Regions from separate parts of the Pseudomonas sp. LBUM1648 genome, predicted to be linked through region 3. Evidence: predicted binding sites of a transcription regulator. Region 3 holds the regulator's gene; each other region holds the start of a gene.
The links. The regulator FliA, encoded in region 3, starts transcription of late flagellar genes. The targets are predictions, from matches to a motif close to CTAAAGTTTNNNNNNNNNNNGCCGNTAA.
Positions count from the first base shown of each region.

Region 1 (4,688 bases), 1.7 Mb from region 3:
GGGTACGAGTCAATCTGTACCGCCCCGGCAACATCAGTTTCAACAGCCTCAGTGGCGTCTGCCAGCCACATAAAAACCGCTTGATGCTGATGCTCAAAGGCTCGATCCAGCTCGGGCAGGTGCCGGCCTTCGCGCTGAACTTCGACCTGATGCCGGTGGACTTTCTCGCCCGCTTCATAGCCTTCCACGCCAGCCGTTATTCGGCGCAACGCGCAGTGTTCAACCTGCACAACCCCGAGCCATTGAGCTGGGACGCCTACGTCGCCTCGTTTCGCGATACCGGCAGCGAGTTCTCGCTGGTCAGCGTCGCCGACTGGCAGCAGCAACTGGGGCGAGTCGATGCCGACAACGCGCTGTTCGGCGTGCTCGGTTTCTACCTCAACGGCTTCGAGGAAGACATCGGCGACATCTCCCTGATCGGCCACGCCAACGCCGAGGCCGGCATCCAGCAGATGGGCGCGCACTACCCGGAAAAATCCCCGGCGCTGCTGCGTCGTGGCTGCGATTACCTGAAAGAAATCAACTTCATCTAGTTCATCAAAAAGGAGCAACACCATGAGCACTCTGCAACCCGACACCCTGATCAAGAACCCTCACGGCTGCCACGTTGTGTCTTCGGTAGAAGTGCCGACAGACGCCGCGCAAGTCTGGGCAGTGGTCGGCAACTTCGGCGGTTTCGATCAATTCATCCCGGCGCTGTCGCACATTGAATTGACCGGCGAGGGCGTGTCCTCGCTGCGCAAGAAATGCTTCAAGGACGGCAACGTGGTGGTCGAGCAACTCAACTCCCGCGATGAACAGGCGCGGAGCATGACCTGGACAACGATCTACAACACCTTGGGCGTGGCCAATCTGTGGGCGGCGATGAATGTGGAGCCGTTGGGTGCGGGGAAGTCGCGGGCGACCTGGACGATCATTGCCGAGCCTGCCAGCGGTGGGGCCGAGGCGCTGCCGGGGTTCAAGGATTTTGTGCAGGGGTTTGCCGATGATGCGATGGGGAATGTTTTGAAGCTGTTTGTTTAATGCTTTGGTTTGGCGGTGACTGAGCTACCGTTATCGCTGGCAAGCCAGCTCCCACAGAGTCCAAGTCGTTCACACATTTCGTGTTCGCCAAGAATCCTGTGGGAGCGGGCTTGCCCGCGATGAACGATAACGCGGTCTGACTTCAGGTCAGATTTTGAAACTGTCGACCAACTGCTTCAGGCGGTTGGCCTGCTGCGACAACGCATCACAATCCTTCAACGTTTCGTTGAGGTTGGCCACGCTTTGCTGGTTCAACAGGTTGATCTGGTTAACGTCGACGTTGAGGGTTTCCACCACCGCGGTCTGCTCTTCAGTGGCGGCCGCTACCGACTGGTTCATACCGTCGATTTCGCCAATGCGCTGGGTCACGCTGACCAGACGCAGACCGGCCTGGTTGGCCACTTCAACGCTCTGCTCGCTGGACGCCTGACTGGCGTTCATGGTGGTCACCGCTTCACGCGAACCGACCTGCAACGAAGTGATCATCTTGTGGATCTCTTCCGCCGACTCCTGGGTGCGATGGGCAAGGTTACGCACCTCGTCCGCCACCACCGCAAAGCCACGCCCGGCTTCACCGGCACGTGCCGCTTCGATGGCCGCGTTGAGCGCCAACAGGTTGGTCTGCTGCGAGATGCCTTTGATCACATCGAGGATGTGTCCGATGTTGTCGGTGCTGGCATTCAGGGTTTCGATCTGGGTGCACGACAGGCTGATCTTCTGCGACAACTCGGTCATTGCCAGTATGGTTTGCTCAACCACTTGGCGACCGTCATCGGCCTGCTCGCTCGCGCCGCTGGCGTGCTGCGAAGCATCGGCGGCGTTGCGGGCGATTTCCTGAGTGGCGGCGCCCAGTTCGTTGATCGCCGCGGCCACGCTGTTGGTGCGCGCACTCTGTTCGTCCGAACCGACGATGGAAGCGTTGGACGACGCCATCACCCGTTGCGACAGGTCATGAACCTGACGGGTTGCCGAAGACACTTCAGAAATCGACGCGTGAATCCGTTCAACGAATTGGTTGAACGAGCTGCCCAGTTCGCCGAATTCGTCTTTGCTTTCTACGACCAGACGACGAGTCAGATCGCCCTCGCCCTGAGCGATGTCCTGCATCGCGCGGCCCATGGTGGTCAGCGGACGCATCAACACGTTGATCAACAGGCTCAACAGCAGCGCAATTGCGCCCACCGCAACGAACATGGCAATCAGCGCCGAAGTACGGAACTGGCTGAGTGCGGCGTAGGCTTTATCGCGATCGATCGACAGACCGATGTACCACTGAGCATTCGGCAAATCGCTGACCGGGGTGAACGACAGGATGCGTTCCTGGCCGTTGAGCAGCACGTTCTGGTTGCCCTTCTCGATGCGTACGCTGGAGTTCGGATAGATGTCCTTCAGGTTCTTCATCACCTGATCTTTGTCCGGGCTGACGATCACCTGACCATCGGCACTAACCAGGAACGCATGGCCGAGGCCACCGAAGTCCACCGAGTTGATGATCTTTACCAGGGTTTCCAGGCTCAGGTCACCACCGACCACACCGAGCAGTTCGCCGTTCTTCTTCACCGGCATGGCGATGGTCACCACCAGGCCACCGACCGCCGCCATGTACGGCGGCGTCAGCATGGTTTTGTCGGCGATTACCGCCTGCTTGTACCAAGGACGCTGACGTGGGTCATAGCCGTCCGGCATCTTCGCGTCAGGGCGCTGGGTGAATACACCGTTGGCCTGGCCGACGTAGGTGAACTGGAAGTTCGAGGTGAAGGCCGGTTGATCAACCAGGCCCGGGAAATCGGCATCCTTGCCCTGATGGGCAACGTTCTGCGCAAGGTTTTCCAACACCAGAATCCGCCCGCTCATCCAGTTCTGCACGCTGCTGGCGGTCAGATCACCGGCCTGCTGCACGGAGGATTGGAGGTTCTGGCGAATGGTGTTTCGCTGCAGATAGTCGTTGTAGAGCGTGAATAAAGCGAAAGCCAGGACCACGACGCCCGAGGCGGCCAACAGGATTTTATGGCTGAACTTGAGATTCATTTCATGGGACTTCTTATGCAAAAGTGGGGATGCGTTCCGGGATGCAACATTCCATGTACAGCGCAGGCAGCGTTCTTCTGGCTGCTCTGATTTGGTGCACGCATGTCTCACCAGTCTGTCGGCACGAGTCGGAGAAATCTTAGCGCTGTGCGGAAAATGGATGGTATTTGCGGAAGATTCCCGCCGAACGGCGTGCTAGAGCGTTCGCCGCGTGGTTTTTTTGACTGATGCCTGGGCGCCAGTTGCATATTCTGTAAGCTTTAAGGGCAGTCTGACCATCGAGTCCTGAGTGGCGCCCTACGCGAGTCTGAATTTTTGCTACATGCGCGAAGCGCAACGTCGCAGCAACAGCCCAACAGCCTGCTATCAGTTCCAAGCGAATGCGTTGTGCATAAAAAAGCCAGCCCTTGAAGTTCAGGGGCTGGCTTTGTCATATCTGGGAGCAGATTTTCATGCTTGTATTCGATCATTGGTATCAGCGGACAAGTAATGTTCGCAAACTTGGATGTTTTGATTGAGGACTATCAGGGATTGGCGTCTACATCTGGTGTGCCGTATCAGCAAGGCTCGCAAAGCTGTTTGATCGTCTACTTTTAGCAAGCCTGTAAACGAGAAAACCCCTGTCTGCGTTAGCAGACAGGGGTCTCGGAATTCAATCTTGACGATGACCTACTCTCACATGGGGAAACCCCACACTACCATCGGCGATGCATCGTTTCACTGCTGAGTTCGGGATGGGATCAGGTGGTTCCAACGCTCTATGGTCGTCAAGAAATTCTGTATCTGGCCCGTCAACACGGTAACGAGCCAGCAAAAATCGGTACTTCTACTAAAACAAAACCCCAATTGCTTTCGCAATTGGGGTTTCGGAATTTAATCTTGACGATGACCTACTCTCACATGGGGAAACCCCACACTACCATCGGCGATGCATCGTTTCACTGCTGAGTTCGGGATGGGATCAGGTGGTTCCAACGCTCTATGGTCGTCAAGAAATTCGGGTACTGAGTCGTGACCGGTTGGCCTCGCTTCAGCAAATTGGGTATGTGACAGCTGTCGGTGTTTTGTGAACATCGAACTTTCGGTTCGTTTCGTCTTCACACACCGCAATCTGGCCTTTCGACGCAAATTGCTTGGGTGTTATATGGTCAAGCCTCACGGGCAATTAGTATTGGTTAGCTCAACGCCTCACAGCGCTTACACACCCAACCTATCAACGTCGTAGTCTTCGACGGCCCTTCAGGGAACTCAAGGTTCCAGTGAGATCTCATCTTGAGGCAAGTTTCCCGCTTAGATGCTTTCAGCGGTTATCTTTCCCGAACATAGCTACCCGGCAATGCCACTGGCGTGACAACCGGAACACCAGAGGTTCGTCCACTCCGGTCCTCTCGTACTAGGAGCAGCCCCTCTCAAATCTCAAACGTCCACGGCAGATAGGGACCGAACTGTCTCACGACGTTCTAAACCCAGCTCGCGTACCACTTTAAATGGCGAACAGCCATACCCTTGGGACCGGCTTCAGCCCCAGGATGTGATGAGCCGACATCGAGGTGCCAAACACCGCCGTCGATATGAACTCTTGGGCGGTATCAGCCTGTTATCCCCGGAGTACCTTTTATCCGTTGAGCGATGGCCCT
Region 1 is NZ_CP166808.1:131,360-136,047, reverse strand. It holds gene ACA043_RS00655 (amino acid adenylation domain-containing protein) at 1-533, shown strand, start outside; gene ACA043_RS00650 (SRPBCC family protein) at 556-1,023, shown strand; gene ACA043_RS00645 (methyl-accepting chemotaxis protein) at 1,171-3,051, opposite strand; rRNA gene rrf (5S ribosomal RNA) at 3,708-3,823, opposite strand; rRNA gene rrf (5S ribosomal RNA) at 3,929-4,044, opposite strand; rRNA gene ACA043_RS00630 (23S ribosomal RNA) at 4,196-4,688, opposite strand, start outside.
Region 1: the regulator FliA is predicted to act here: its motif matches at 3,167-3,194, upstream of ACA043_RS00645 (methyl-accepting chemotaxis protein).

Region 2 (4,688 bases), 1.3 Mb from region 3:
CGATCAGCCATCCGCAGGATCTGAGGAGTCTGCCGGTGCTTGGCGCTCTGGAGGCCGATCGCATGGTTCACGTGCGGTTGTTCGATCAACAGGGCAAGAGTTTCGAGTTGAACATGGAAGCTCGGCTGGGCATCGATGACTTTATTGTGCGCAAGGCCTGTGTGCTGGCCGGCCAGGGCTTCACATTGCTGCCGATGATGTACTGCGAGGAGGAACTGCAAAACGGCACACTGGTGCAATTGCTACCCGAGTGGTCGCTGCCCGGTGGCTGGTTGCAAGCGGTCTATCCGCATCGTCGCGGGGTGATGCCGGCGGTGCGCGCGTGGATCGATCATCTGGTCGAATCGTTCAATGCCTGTGGGGAGCGGTTGTTATGAAAAAGGCAAAAATGAGCGAGGCGGACGTTGCCGCGTTTTGCCTGGGATTACCCGGTGCGCGCGAAGACTACAAGTGGGGTGGCGTGCGCGTGTTTTCGATTGCCGGCAACAAGATGTTTGCCTTGCAGGGGCTGCGCGGAGATTCGCTGGCGTTCAAGGTCGACAAGGATCTGTTTCTCGGCCATTGCGACCGCCCGGGCATTCACCCGGCGCCGTACCTGGCGCGGGCGCAGTGGATCATCATGCACCCGCCCTACCCGCTGGGCGCCGAGGAGTTGCAGGGGTTGCTGCAACGCTCGCATCAGTTGGTAGTAGGCAAGTTGCCCAAAAAGACACAGATCGGATTATTGCTGTAAACCCGATCCCTGTAGGAGCTGCCGAAGGCTGCGATCTTTTGATTTTCAGGATCAAAAGATCGCAGCCTTCGGCAGCTCCTACACGGGGGGATTTTTGTCAGTACAGTGATAACAGGTTCGAACCGAGAAACAGCTGATCAATCCAGAACACCTGGTGCAACACGACGATCACCCAGAACAGCACCTGAAACGACACCTTGCGCGTCTTGTGCCGGAACACTTGCTGGGCGACCAGCGCGCCCGGCCACCCCCCGGCCAGTTCCACTGCGTGGAGGATGTTTTCCGGCGTGCGCCACGCATCGGTGCGGGCCTTGCGCTTGTCGGCCCAATACATAAAGAACGCCAGCACGCTGACGACGCCATACGCCGCCAGCGGGACCAGCGAGATCCCGCGCAACCACATCGACAGCGATCCGAACACCGGCAGCGCGCAGACAATCAGCAGCACCAGTAGCTTCAGCTTGAGGTTTTGAATACTGCCACCGGACGGGCGACCTTCAGGGCGGCGTGCGCGGGAATCATTCATGGCTTGGCCGCCGACCAGTCCACCCAGCCAAACTGCCAAGTCGCCAGAATGACCAGGCCGAACACGATCCGGTACCAGGCAAATGCCGCATAGCTGTGGCTGCCGATGAACTTGAGCAACCCACGCACGGCGATCATGGCGAAGATGAACGCGGTGACGAACCCGATGGCAAACACCGGGAAGTCCGCCGGCACAAACAGATCGCGGTACTTGTAGCCCGAGTAAACCGCAGCACCGACCATGGTCGGCATCGCGAGGAAGAACGAAAACTCGGTGGCTGTTTTGCGCGACAGGCCGAACAACAGGCCGCCAATGATCGTCGAGCCGGAACGCGACGTGCCGGGAATCATCGCCAGGCACTGGGCGAAACCGATTTTCAGCGCGTCCGTCCAGCGAATCTCATCGACCGTTTCCGCGTGCACCTCATGCTGACGCTGCTCAGCCCACAACATGATGATGCCGCCCACCACGAGCGCAGCAGCGACGGTGATCGGGTTGAACAGGTACTCGTGGATCAGATCGGCAAAGATCACGCCCAGCACCACGGCGGGCAGAAAAGCGATCAGCAGGTTGGCGGTGAAACGCCGCGCGCTGGGTTGCGTCGGCAAGCCAACCACCACATCGAGAATCTTGCGACGAAACTCCCAGACCACCGCGAGGATCGCGCCGAGCTGGATGATGATGTTGAACGCCATGGCTCGTTCGCCGCCGAAGTCGAGCAAGTCGGCAACGATGATCTGGTGTCCGGTACTGGAAATGGGCAAAAACTCCGTCAGCCCTTCTACAACGCCTAGTATCAGTGCCTGCAAGGCCATCCAAAGATCCATCAATCCCCCAAAGAGCGATGCACGCCGGCATGCCCCGATAGTATTTTTCTTTCGTTCACTGCGATCAGCGTAGCTGGTTGTTGCTGTACCGATTCCGCGCACACAGGATCCACACGAAACAGTCAAAATTCCGTGAAATAGCAACTTGGATTCAGGTTTTCACGCGCGGGGCCGAAATCCTAACAGACAAGCCTTAATAGCGCTGCCGCGTTATACGACTTGGGTCGCGTATGCCCGCCCACGGAATCGTGGTTGGATGCTGGCGGTCGTTTATTACAAGAAAAAGAATCCGGAGTGACAGCGTTATGAACAGCTTGCGCAGTGTGTCGATCAGCCGACGCTTGTGGCTCATCTTGATTGTGGCGGTGGTCATGTTGCTGACCTTGGGCGTGTTGATGCTCAAGCAGATTCACGACGACCTGTACCAAGCCAAGGCCCAGAAAACCCAGCACGTGGTGCAGACCGCCAGTGGTTTATTGACTTACTACCACGATCTGGAAACAGCTGGCACCCTGACCAAGGAAGCCGCGCAGAAACAGGCACTCACCGCCATTCGGGGCCTGCGTTACGACCAGAGCGACTATTTCTGGATCAACGACCTCACGCCCGTCATGGTCATGCACCCGACCAATCCCAAGCTTGAAGGCCAGAATCTCTCGGCGATCCGCGATCCGGATGGTTTTGCCGTGTTTAACGAAATGGTCGCCATCGCCAAGAGCAAAGGCGCCGGCATGGTCGATTACCGGTGGCCGAAACCGGGCGCCAGTGAGCCAGTGGCTAAAACCTCCTACGTGAAACTGTTCGAGCCTTGGGGCTGGGTGCTCGGTTCCGGTGTTTATGTCGATGATGTGCAGGCCGAATTTCAGGGCCAGATGATCAAGGCGACGGTGATCGGCCTGGTGATTGCCCTGATCATGGCATTGCTGGTCATCATGATCGCGCGCAGCATCGTGCGCCCGTTGCAGGAAACCGTGAACGCCATGGCCAACATCGCCAGCGGCGAAAGCGACCTCACCCGCAGCCTCGATACCCACGGCAAGGATGAAGTCACGGAGCTCGCACATCACTTCAACGCTTTCACCGCCAAATTGCGCGGAGTGATTGGCGAGTTGCAGGTGTCGGCCAGTGCGCTGGGCCAGTCGTCCAGCGAACTGGGCAATGATGCTTCCCAGGCTCAGCAACGCAGCCAGCAGCAATCGCAACAGATGGAACTGGTGGCCACCGCAATCAACGAGGTGACCTACGGCGTGCAGGATGTGGCGAAAAACGCCGAACATGCGGCCGCTGAAATGCGTGACGCCGAGGCGCAGGCGCAACAGGGTCAGATCAACATCGACGGCAGCCTGCAACAGATCGACAAGCTGTCCGGCACCATTGATCAGGCGGTGGAAGTGATTCGTACCCTCGCCGCCGAAAGCACCCAGATCGGCAGTGTGCTGGAAGTGATTCGCTCGATTGCCGAGCAGACCAATCTGCTGGCGCTCAACGCGGCCATTGAAGCGGCACGGGCTGGCGAACAGGGCCGAGGGTTTGCCGTGGTCGCGGATGAAGTGCGCTTGCTGGCACAGCGTACGCAGAAGTCGACGGCGGAAATCCAGTCGATGATCGAGCGCCTGCAAAACCACTCCGAGGCGGCGGTCAAGGTGATCGGCGACAGCAGCAAAGCTTCGCAATTGACCATTGAACAGGCCGGGCTGGCGGGTGCAAGCCTGAATGCCATCGGCCAGGCACTGCGCAACCTCAATGGCCTGAATGCGTCAATTGCCAGTGCCACACTGCAACAGGCGCATGTGGTCGAGGACATCAATCAGAATGTCACGCAAGCGGCCGGTTTGTCTCACAGCACGGCGCTGGCGGCGGAGCAGTCGAGTGTCGCCAGCGTGCGACTCGGACAATTGAGCGAACAGTTAAACAACCTCCTGCGCCAGTTCCGCGTGTAACACATAACCTGTGGGAGCGAGCTAAATTTTCAGCAGGCTCACTCCCACAGGTTTTCTCGGTACAATCCGCCCCCGTCTTCAACTCCCCCAAGGAACCCCCATGTCCGGGCTTGAACTGTTTGCCGCCGCTCTCGGTGTGATCGCCGTGTGGCTGACGGTCAAACAGAATCCGTGGTGCTGGCCGATCGGGCTGGTCATGGTGTTGCTCTATAGCTGGATCTTCTTTGAAGTGAAGCTGTATTCGGACATGTTGCTGCAAGTAATCTACGCCGCGTTGCAACTCTACGGCTGGTGGCAGTGGACGCGTGCGGGGACGATGCATGACGGGCGCGAGGTGACGCGTCTGGATACTCGCTCGGTGTTGCTTGGCCTGAGTGTTGGCGCTGTCGGCAGTGTCCTGCTCGGGGCGGCCATGGCCCACTGGACTGACGCCGCGCAACCGTGGCTGGACGCCGCGCTCACCGGTTTCAGCCTGGTCGCGCAGTTATGGATGGCACAAAAACGCCTGCAATGCTGGGCACTGTGGTTTGTGCTTGATGTGATTTTTGTCGGCTTGTTCCTCTACAAGGGGCTTTACCTGACCGCCGCCCTGTATGCACTGTTTACGCTGATTGCGATTCAGGGCTGGCGCGAATGGCGCGCCGATCCGGCGTTGCGTACTT
Region 2 is NZ_CP166808.1:3,075,603-3,080,290, reverse strand. It holds gene ACA043_RS14095 (LysR substrate-binding domain-containing protein) at 1-377, shown strand, start outside; gene ACA043_RS14090 (MmcQ/YjbR family DNA-binding protein) at 374-733, shown strand; gene ACA043_RS14085 (DUF1294 domain-containing protein) at 831-1,259, opposite strand; gene ACA043_RS14080 (undecaprenyl-diphosphate phosphatase) at 1,256-2,086, opposite strand; gene ACA043_RS14075 (methyl-accepting chemotaxis protein) at 2,392-4,026, shown strand; gene pnuC (nicotinamide riboside transporter PnuC) at 4,127-4,688, shown strand, end outside; gene ACA043_RS14065 (AAA family ATPase) at 4,687-4,688, shown strand, end outside.
Region 2: the regulator FliA is predicted to act here: its motif matches at 2,237-2,264, upstream of ACA043_RS14075 (methyl-accepting chemotaxis protein).

Region 3 (4,688 bases):
CGTTTGCGGCTCGGCCAGACGTGCCAGTGCAGCCAGCAGTTGCGGAGTCGCAGCGGTGATCGGGGCACGTTCACGGACTTCGCTGAACATGCTGTTCACTGCGTCCAGTGCTTCGAGGACAACGTCCATCAGTTCTGCATCAACGCGACGCTCACCCTTGCGCAGGATGTCGAACACGTTTTCGGCGATGTGACAGCACTCCACCAGCTCGTTGAGCTGAAGGAAGCCGGCGCCCCCTTTTACAGTGTGAAAACCGCGAAAAATTGCGTTGAGCAGATCTGCGTCATCCGGACGGCTTTCCAGCTCGACCAGTTGTTCGGACAGTTGCTCAAGAATCTCGCCGGCCTCAACCAGGAAATCCTGAAGGATCTCTTCATCGGCGCCGAAGCTCATTAATGGGGTGCTCCTACAGGTCTAAAAACCCAAAAAACCTAAAATTCAAAAACTCTAGAATCCAAGGCTGGATAACAAATCGTCCACATCGTCCTGACCGGACACAACGTCTTCTCGTTTATCGGCATGAATCTGCGGACCTTCACCCTGCGAGAGATGTTTTTGTGGATCTTTTTCTGCAAGCATCGCCGCACGGTCATGTTCGATGCCCGCAAAGCGGTCCACCTGACTGGCCATGAGGACGAGTTTGAGCAAATTGCTTTCGACTTCGGTGACCAGTTGGGTCACACGCTTGATCACTTGACCGGTAAGGTCCTGATAATCCTGAGCCAGCAGGATGTCGTTCAGATTGCTCGACACCGCACGGTTGTCCGTGCTGCTGCGCGACAGAAAACCGTCGACCCGGCGCGCCAGTTCGCGGAACTCTTCAGCCCCGACTTCACGACGCATGAAACGACCCCAATCGGTGCTCAAGGCCTGGGCTTCTTCAGCCAGACCATTGACCACCGGCGTGGCGCTTTCCACCAGATCCATGGTGCGGTTGGCCGCGGCTTCTGTCAGCTTGACCACATAGCCCAGGCGTTCGGTGGCGTCGGTGATTTGCGACACTTCCTCGGCCTGCGGCATGTGCGGATCGATCTGGAAGTTGACGATCGCACTGTGCAGTTCGCGTGTGAGCTTGCCCACTTCCTGATACAGGCCGCGGTCACGGGTCTGATTGAGCTCATGGATCAGTTGCACAGCGTCGCCGAACCTGCCTTTTTCAAGGCTCTCGACCAGTTCGACCGCGTGTTTTTTCAGGGTCGATTCGAAATCGCCCTGTGAAGATTCGTTATGCTCCATAGCTCCCCCGCGCGTCATCAGCCGATGCGTTCGAAAATCTTCTCGATTTTGTCTTTCAACGCCTGAGCCGTGAAAGGTTTGACCACGTAGCCGTTCACACCGGCCTGAGCGGCCTCGATGATTTGCTCGCGCTTGGCTTCAGCGGTCACCATCAGCACTGGCAGGTGCTTGAGTTTTTCATCGGCACGCACGTGACGCAGCAGATCGATACCGGTCATGCCCGGCATGTTCCAGTCCGTTACCAGAAAGTCGATGCTGCCGCTGTTGAGTACCGGAATGGCGGTGACGCCATCGTCGGCCTCTACGGTGTTGGTGAACCCAAGATCCCGCAGCAGGTTCTTGATGATCCGCCGCATCGTTGAGAAGTCATCAACGATGAGGATTTTCATGTCTTTGTTCAATTCGACCTCCAAGCAGTCTTAAACGCGCCCAGCACCTGGACGCGCCACTTCAATCAATCGGCGCAGCACTCGAAGACTGTCTGGAGCACAACAGAGCAAGACCGGTGCCGTTTATCACCGCACCAGCCTCGTTCGCAGTGTCCCCACACTGCCTTCAGCGCGCTCGCCACTCCCCCAAACGCCCCCGCAAACGGGCCGCGCACTGGCTGTGTAACTGGCTGACCCGCGATTCACTGACGCCAAGGACTTCACCGATCTCCTTGAGGTTCAGCTCTTCGTCGTAGTACAGCGCCAACACCAGTCGCTCACGCTCCGGCAAATTGGCAATCGCGTCCGCCAGCGCTGCCTGGAAGCGTTCATCTTCCAGATCGCGTGACGGCTCAAGATGAGCACTGGCGCCATCCTCGTGCAGCCCTTCGTGTTCGCCGTCCTGCAACAGGTCGTCGAAACTGAACAAGCGGCTGCCCAGGGTGTCATTCAAAATCCCGTAGTAATCGTCGAGACTCAATTGGAGTTCGGCCGCAACCTCGTGATCTTTAGCATCACGGCCGGTTTTAGCTTCAATTGCACGAATCGCGTCACTGACCATACGGGTGTTGCGGTGAACCGAGCGTGGCGCCCAGTCCCCTTTGCGCACTTCGTCGAGCATCGCGCCGCGGATTCGAATGCCCGCGTACGTTTCGAAACTGGCGCCTTTGCTGGCGTCATATTTGGTCGAGACTTCGAGCAGACCGATCATCCCGGCCTGGATCAGATCCTCGACCTGCACACTCGCCGGCAATCGCGCCAGCAGGTGATAGGCAATGCGTTTTACCAGTGGCGCGTAACGCTCGATCAATTCGTACTGCGCGTCACGTGCCGACTTCTTGTAGTAATTCATACCGCTGGCGGTCATAGCACAGGCCCTGCCGTTTGCTGCACGAGGCGTTCGACGAAAAACTCAAGGTGGCCGCGCGGGTTGGCAGGCAGCGGCCAGGTGTCGACCTTCTGGGCGATCGCCTTGAACGCCAGCGCGCACTTGGAGCGCGGGAAGGCTTCATAGACCGCACGCTGCTTCTGCACCGCCTTGCGCACGCTTTCGTCGTAAGGCACGGCGCCGACGTATTGTAGGGCCACGTCAAGAAAACGATCCGTGACCTTGGTCAATTTGGCGAACAGGTTGCGACCTTCTTGCGGGCTCTGGGCCATGTTGGCCAGGACGCGGAAGCGGTTCATGCCGTAATCGCGATTGAGCAACTTGATCAGGGCGTAAGCGTCAGTGATCGAGGTCGGCTCGTCGCAGACCACCAGCAACACTTCTTGCGCGGCGCGAACAAAACTGACTACCGAGTCACCAATACCCGCAGCGGTGTCTATCACCAAAACGTCGAGATTGTCGCCGATGTCACTGAAGGCCTGAATCAGACCGGCATGTTGCGCCGGGCTGAGGTGAACCATGCTCTGGGTGCCGGACGCAGCGGGCACGATGCGGATCCCGCCCGGGCCTTGCAACAAAACGTCGCGCAGCTCGCAGCGGCCTTCGATCACGTCGGCCAGCGTGCGTTTGGGCGTCAGGCCCAGCAGAACGTCGACGTTCGCCAGCCCCAGATCGGCGTCCAGCAGCATGACCCGACGGCCAAGCTCTGCCAGCGCCAGAGACAAGTTCACTGACACGTTAGTCTTGCCGACGCCACCTTTGCCGCCGGTCACCGCGATCACCTGTACGGGATGCATGCTGCCCATGTTATTTCTTTACCTTGTCTTGCATAGACGGAGGCCACATTACTGGCTGCGCGTTCACAACCGGAACAATGCGTGGCAGACCATCGATGTAGGTACAAAAACTGTTCATGAATACCTCAGCCTACCTGCTTGGTCGGGCTGTGATAGATATCAGCGAACATGTCAGCCATGGCTTCTTCGCTGGGTTCTTCCTGCATTTGCACGCTGACGGCGCGGCTGACCAGTTGATGACGGCGCGGCAGATGCAAATCATCCGGAATCCGTGGGCCATCGGTCAGGTACGCGACCGGCAATTCATGACTGATCGCCAGGCTCAACACTTCGCCAAGGCTGGCCGTTTCATCCAGTTTAGTCAGGATGCACCCGGCGAGCCCGCAACGCTTGTAACTGTGATAAGCGGCGGTTAGAACCTGTTTCTGGCTGGTGGTTGCCAAGACCAGATAATTTTTTGAACGAATGCCACGACCGGCCAGGCTTTCGAGCTGCATGCGCAGTGCCGGATCGCTGGCTTGCAGGCCGGCGGTATCGATCAGCACCACGCGTTTGCGCAGCAGCGGATCCAGCGCCTGGACCAGCGACTGGCCCGGATCGACGTGGGTTACCGGCACGTTGAGAATCCGGCCCAGGGTCTTCAGTTGTTCCTGAGCGCCGATGCGGAAGCTGTCCATGCTCACCAGCGCGACGTTCTGCGCGCCGTATTTGAGCACATAGCGCGCAGCAAGCTTGGCCAGCGTGGTGGTCTTGCCCATGCCGGCAGGGCCGACCATCGCAATCACACCGCCCTCTTCCAGCGGCTCGACTTCCGGTACGGCAATCATCCGCGCCAGGTGCGCCAGCAACATGCGCCAGGCCTGACGAGGTTCTTCGATATCAGTGATCATCGCCAGCAAGTCGCGCGACAACGGGCCGGACAGACCGATCCGTTGCAGACGGCGATACAGGTTGGCTTGCGCCGGGCGGCTGCCTTGCAGCTGATTCCAGGCCAGGGTGCCGAGCTGGACTTCCATCAGCTCGCGCAGGCTGTTCAATTCAAAACGCATCGAATCCAGTGCACGCGGATCAACACCGCCAGACGATTGCGCAGGTGCCGGGGCTGGACGCGCTGGCGCAGCGTAAGTCGGCTCGCTCAACGGTTCGGCGGCAGTCAGCGGCAGGCCAGCGGTCAACGGCAGCCCGGCAAAGATCTGGCGATTGCTATTGCCGTCGGCTTCGCCACGCAGGCTCAGTTCGGCTTGTGCAGTGACGATACGCGACTGGGTCTTGCGCAATTCATCCTCAAGTTCCATGTTCGGAACCCGTGGCGCCAGCGCCGACAGTTTGTAATCCAGC
Region 3 is NZ_CP166808.1:1,786,521-1,791,208, reverse strand. It holds gene ACA043_RS08200 (chemotaxis protein CheA) at 1-393, opposite strand, end outside; gene ACA043_RS08195 (protein phosphatase CheZ) at 448-1,236, opposite strand; gene ACA043_RS08190 (chemotaxis response regulator CheY) at 1,254-1,625, opposite strand; gene fliA (RNA polymerase sigma factor FliA) at 1,792-2,532, opposite strand; gene fleN (flagellar synthesis regulator FleN) at 2,529-3,359, opposite strand; gene flhF (flagellar biosynthesis GTPase FlhF) at 3,476-4,688, opposite strand, start outside.

Region 4 (4,688 bases), 3.1 Mb from region 3:
TTTGCATGCGCGCGTCGCCGCGGATTTCCGCCGTCAGGGTGTACCCGTCCATCTCCGGCATCTCGATGTCGGAGATCATCATCAGGAACTCTTCTTCCGGCTTCTTGCCCTCGTCGACCAGCTTGCGCAGGTAATCCAGCGCCTGCTTGCCGTCGTTCAACGCCACCACTTCGACGCCGATCGTCTGCAGGCAACGCGTGACCTGCTTGCGCGCCACCGACGAGTCATCGACGGTCAGCACCCGCAGCGACAACGCCTTGGTCTGCGTCTCGACATCAACCACACCCACCGAGATCGCTTCCGGCGTTGGCGCAACTTCGGCCAGTACCTTCTCGACGTCGATGATTTCGACTAACTGATTGTCCACCCGAGTCACAGCGGTCAGGTAATGATCGCGACCCGTGCCCTTGGGCGGTGGATGGATCTCTTCCCAGTTCATGTTGACGATGCGCTCCACCGAGCGGACCAGGAATCCCTGGGTCTTGGTGTTGTACTCCGTGATGATCACGAACGGATTTTTCTTGTCTTTCAACGCCCCGGAACCGGTCGCCATTGCCAGATCAAGGATCGGAATGGTCGCCCCCCGGATATTCGCCACCCCGCACACGACAGGACTGGACTTGGGCATCAACGTAAGCGACGGGCATTGCAGCACTTCCCGCACCTTGAACACGTTGATTCCATAGAGCTGCTGGCCGTCGAGACGGAACAACAACAGCTCCAGGCGATTCTGCCCTACCAGTTGCGTGCGCTGGTTCACCGAATCCATTACACCAGCCATGCCCAGACTCCTACACCAACGCCAAGTGTTGTTGCGACGCACATTCATTGCTAAACGGCACGGCGCTTGCTTTTTAACTCGTATGAACGCTCAAACGACATTTTTCCGACGCCTGACATCTCCCCTTCGCAGAGGGCTTTGCGCGGTGTCCGCCGTTTGCTTCTTCTTCGCCGGCAGCCCTGCCATTGCTGATGCGGTTACCTTGCCTGACATGCTTATCGGCGTCACTCAGGGCTTTCTTGAGTTCACCGTAGAAGACTATCTGGCAACCAGTCAAACGGAAGGCCGCTACGAAATCGAAGTCAACCAGCTCGACCCCCGTATGCGCATGCCTATGTGCGACAAGGAATTGACAGCGTCTCTGGAGAGTCCGGCACGTCCGCTGGGCCGGGTAACCGTGAAGGTTCGCTGTGAAGGCGCCTCGCCCTGGACGGTGTTCGTGCCCGCTCAAGTCCGCCTGTTTCGCGAGATTGTGACCACCACCCGACCGCTCAAACGCGCCGGGATAATCGAACCTCAGGACGTGACCTTGCGCGAGCGCGACGTCAGCGTGATCAATCAAGGTTTCTTGACGTCGGTGGACGAAGCGATCGGGCAAAAATTAACCCGACCAACGGTCGCTGATCAGGTCATTACCCTGGTGCATCTGGAACAGGCCGAAGTCGTGCGCAAGGGTGATCAAGTGGTCATCACCGCCCGCAGCGGCACGCTCGCCGTGCGCATGCCCGGTGAAGCCCTGGCCAATGGCGGCCTGAAAGAACAGATCCGGGTGAAAAACCTTAACTCCCAACGAGTCATCAAGGCGCAGGTCACCGCGCCGGGCCAGGTGGAAGTGGCCATGTAAAACGCTGATGAGAAAACTGGCGCGGACCCCGTCGCTTCCCTAAACTGTGCCGCAGCAGGACGCGCGCCGGCGCATGCAAGCTCATTGATAAATGGGCCTAAAGTTTTCCAGGGGATGGCCGAAAACATGGCAAGCGTCCAAATTCCCAGAGGTTTTTATCATGGTCATCGATTTCAGCCGTTTGAACAGCTCCTCGTCACTTACGGGCAGTACACGTACCAGCAACGCCAAGGAAACCGCCGAAACCGGCACCTCCGCGCCGCTGAATACCCAGGCCGAATCGGCCAGTACCGCAAAGAGCGGGGAATCGGTACACCTCAGCAATGAGGCTCAACAGTTGCAGAAGGTCACTGACAAGCTGCGCGATCAACCTGCTGTCGACAAAGCCCGTGTGGCCGAGTTGAAAGCCGCGATTGCCGATGGCAGCTATAAAGTCGACAGCAACCGTGTAGCCAGCAAACTGCTCAACTTCGAAGCCCAGCGCTAGGCTTTTGCCTGCGCCAGGCTTTTGGACGCTTAAAACCCAAGGCCAGCCATGCACGACACTAATTTACTGCAACTGATCATCGACGACTTTGCTCCAGCTCAACAATTGCTGGAGTTACTGCAAACCGAATCCCTCGCCTTGCACGGTCGCGACATGCCACTGCTGGAAGAAATTCTGGCGCGCAAACAGGCATTGATCATTCTGCTTGAACAGCATGGCCGCAAACGCAGCGAAATCCTCGCCAGCCTCAACCTGCCGACCAATCGGCAGGGTCTTGAGCAACTCGCCAGCCAGTCGAGCATCGGCGAGCAGTTGCTCAGCAAGAGCGACTTGTTGACTGACCTCATCGCCCAATGCCAGGCGGCCAACGTCAACAATGGCCAGTCGATCCAGGTACAGCAGGCCGCCACGGCCAATCAGCTGAAAATCCTCAACGGGGGCGAACCGCCAGCGCTGTATGACGCCAGCGGCACTTTTGCCAAACCCGCCAAGCCGCGTACATTCAGCCAGGCATGAGCCGTTGATGCGCCAGCCCTATCAACTCGCGAAACATACTGGCAAAATACTGGCCAGTCGTCATATTTTGTCTGGAGAGTGATAAACCGTGTCCAACACGCTAAGCGCGGATGATGCTCCGCAGCCCCCAAAGGTGCTCACCACGCCACTGGAAATCTCCAGCAACCTGCGCCAGCTGCAAGATAGCCACGACCCGCTGATCATCACGTTCCATGAACGCAGCCAGCGTTTCCAGACCTACCTGATCAAAGTCGACCGCGACACCGCATCAATGGCTCTGGACGAAATGATCCCGCGCGATGGCGAGCGCTTCCTGCTCGCCGGCGAACCGTTCAAGATCGAAGGTTTTCATGAAGGTGTACGCATTGCCTGGGAATGCACCGGCACGCTGAACATCGAAGAATCCGACGGCGACCGCTTTTACACTGGCGAGCTGCCGACCGAGGTGGTTTACCACCAACGCCGCAACGCCTTCCGCGCCGCATTGAAGCTGACCGACCTGGTCGGCGTCGAACTGGGCGGTGAAAAGCTCAAGGCGCCAATCAACGGCAAGCTGCTGGATATTTCCGCCACCGGTTGCAAACTGCGCTTCGAAGGTGACATCACCGAGCGCCTGCAACTGGGCCAAGTCTACGACCGCATGATCGCCCCGCCGCTGTTCGGCAATCAGCCGGTCTCCGTAGAACTGCGTTATCTGCACTTCGAAGAAAAACTCAACATCACGTTTGCCGGTCTGCGCTTCCACAACATCAGTGGTCAGGCGGCACGTAACGTTGAACGCTTCGTCTATCAGTTGCAGCGTGAAGCACGGCGTTTCGATAAAGACGACATGTGATTCGAACATGCAAATGAAAAGGGCAGTCCTTGGCGGGACTGCCCTTTTTTACTTCCGGCGATGCTTCAAGGCCTGGCGCCACTGATATCCGGGGTGGGTTTGTCGCTGTCGTCATCCGGACTTGCTGCCGGCTCAGACTCCGGTTCTATCTCAGGTTCTGGTTCTGGTTCCGGCGTGACCGTATTCTGCATCTGCTCCTGCACCACCTGCTCATCAACACGCGGGTCGAGGGCCGCCACCAGCGGCGAGCTGGACATGCTGTCCGGCATTGCCACGTGATGCAGCGGCGCGTCGTCGACCTGATGCAGATTGGTGACGGCTTTCGGCCGTATCCGCCATACCAGCACCAGCGCAAAGAAGCTGAAGAACGCGTACAGGCTCTGACTGCCGAAGAATTTCATCAACACACCAGCGGCCAGCGGGCCGATACTGGCGCCAACCCCGTAAGTCACCAGCAACATGGCCGTCAGCGACACCCGGCGATCACCCTCTACGTGGTCGTTGGAAAACGCCACCGCCAGCGGATACAGACAGAACTGCACCAGCGAACAGAGGAAGCCGACCACAAACAGCACCTCCAGCGGCACCTGCGGCAGGATCGCCAGCGGCAAGGCCGCCACCGCGAGAAACCCGGCAAAGCAGCGGATCAAAAGCGCCCGATCATAGCGATCGGACAACCAGCCCAGCGGCCACTGCACCAGCAATCCGGCAAAAATGCAGCTACCCATGAACAGACCGACCTGCTCGGTCGACAGCCCCTGCTGCGAGGCATACAGCGGCGCCAGACCATAGAACGAGCCGATGATCAGACCCGCACCGAGCACCGTGCTCAACGATTGCGGCACACGCTTGATGAAGAAACGCGGCTCCATCGGTGCCGGATGCAGCGGCGCCGGGTGAATCCGCCGGGTCAGCGTCACCGGTACCAGACACAGCGCAAAGCACAGGGCGACCAGCATCAGCAGTTCCAGGCCCAGGCCCGGGTGCATGACCAGAATCAACTGACCCAGCACCAGCCCCAGATACGAAGCGATCATGTAGCCGCTGAACACCAGGCCGCGCTGATTGGCGTCGGCCTGCTCATTGAGCCAGCTCTCGATCACCATGTACTGGCACATCATGCCCAGACCGACAATCGTCCGCAGCACCAGCCACGCCGGCAGCCAGTCCACCAGACCGTGGCCCAGCACCGCCGCGCCGACGATCCCGGCACACGCGGAATATG
Region 4 is NZ_CP166808.1:4,888,892-4,893,579, forward strand. It holds gene ACA043_RS22140 (chemotaxis protein CheV) at 1-781, opposite strand, end outside; gene flgA (flagellar basal body P-ring formation chaperone FlgA) at 864-1,625, shown strand; gene flgM (flagellar biosynthesis anti-sigma factor FlgM) at 1,786-2,112, shown strand; gene ACA043_RS22155 (flagella synthesis protein FlgN) at 2,161-2,628, shown strand; gene ACA043_RS22160 (flagellar brake protein) at 2,717-3,463, shown strand; gene ACA043_RS22165 (MFS transporter) at 3,529-4,688, opposite strand, start outside.
Region 4: the regulator FliA is predicted to act here: its motif matches at 1,723-1,750, upstream of flgM (flagellar biosynthesis anti-sigma factor FlgM).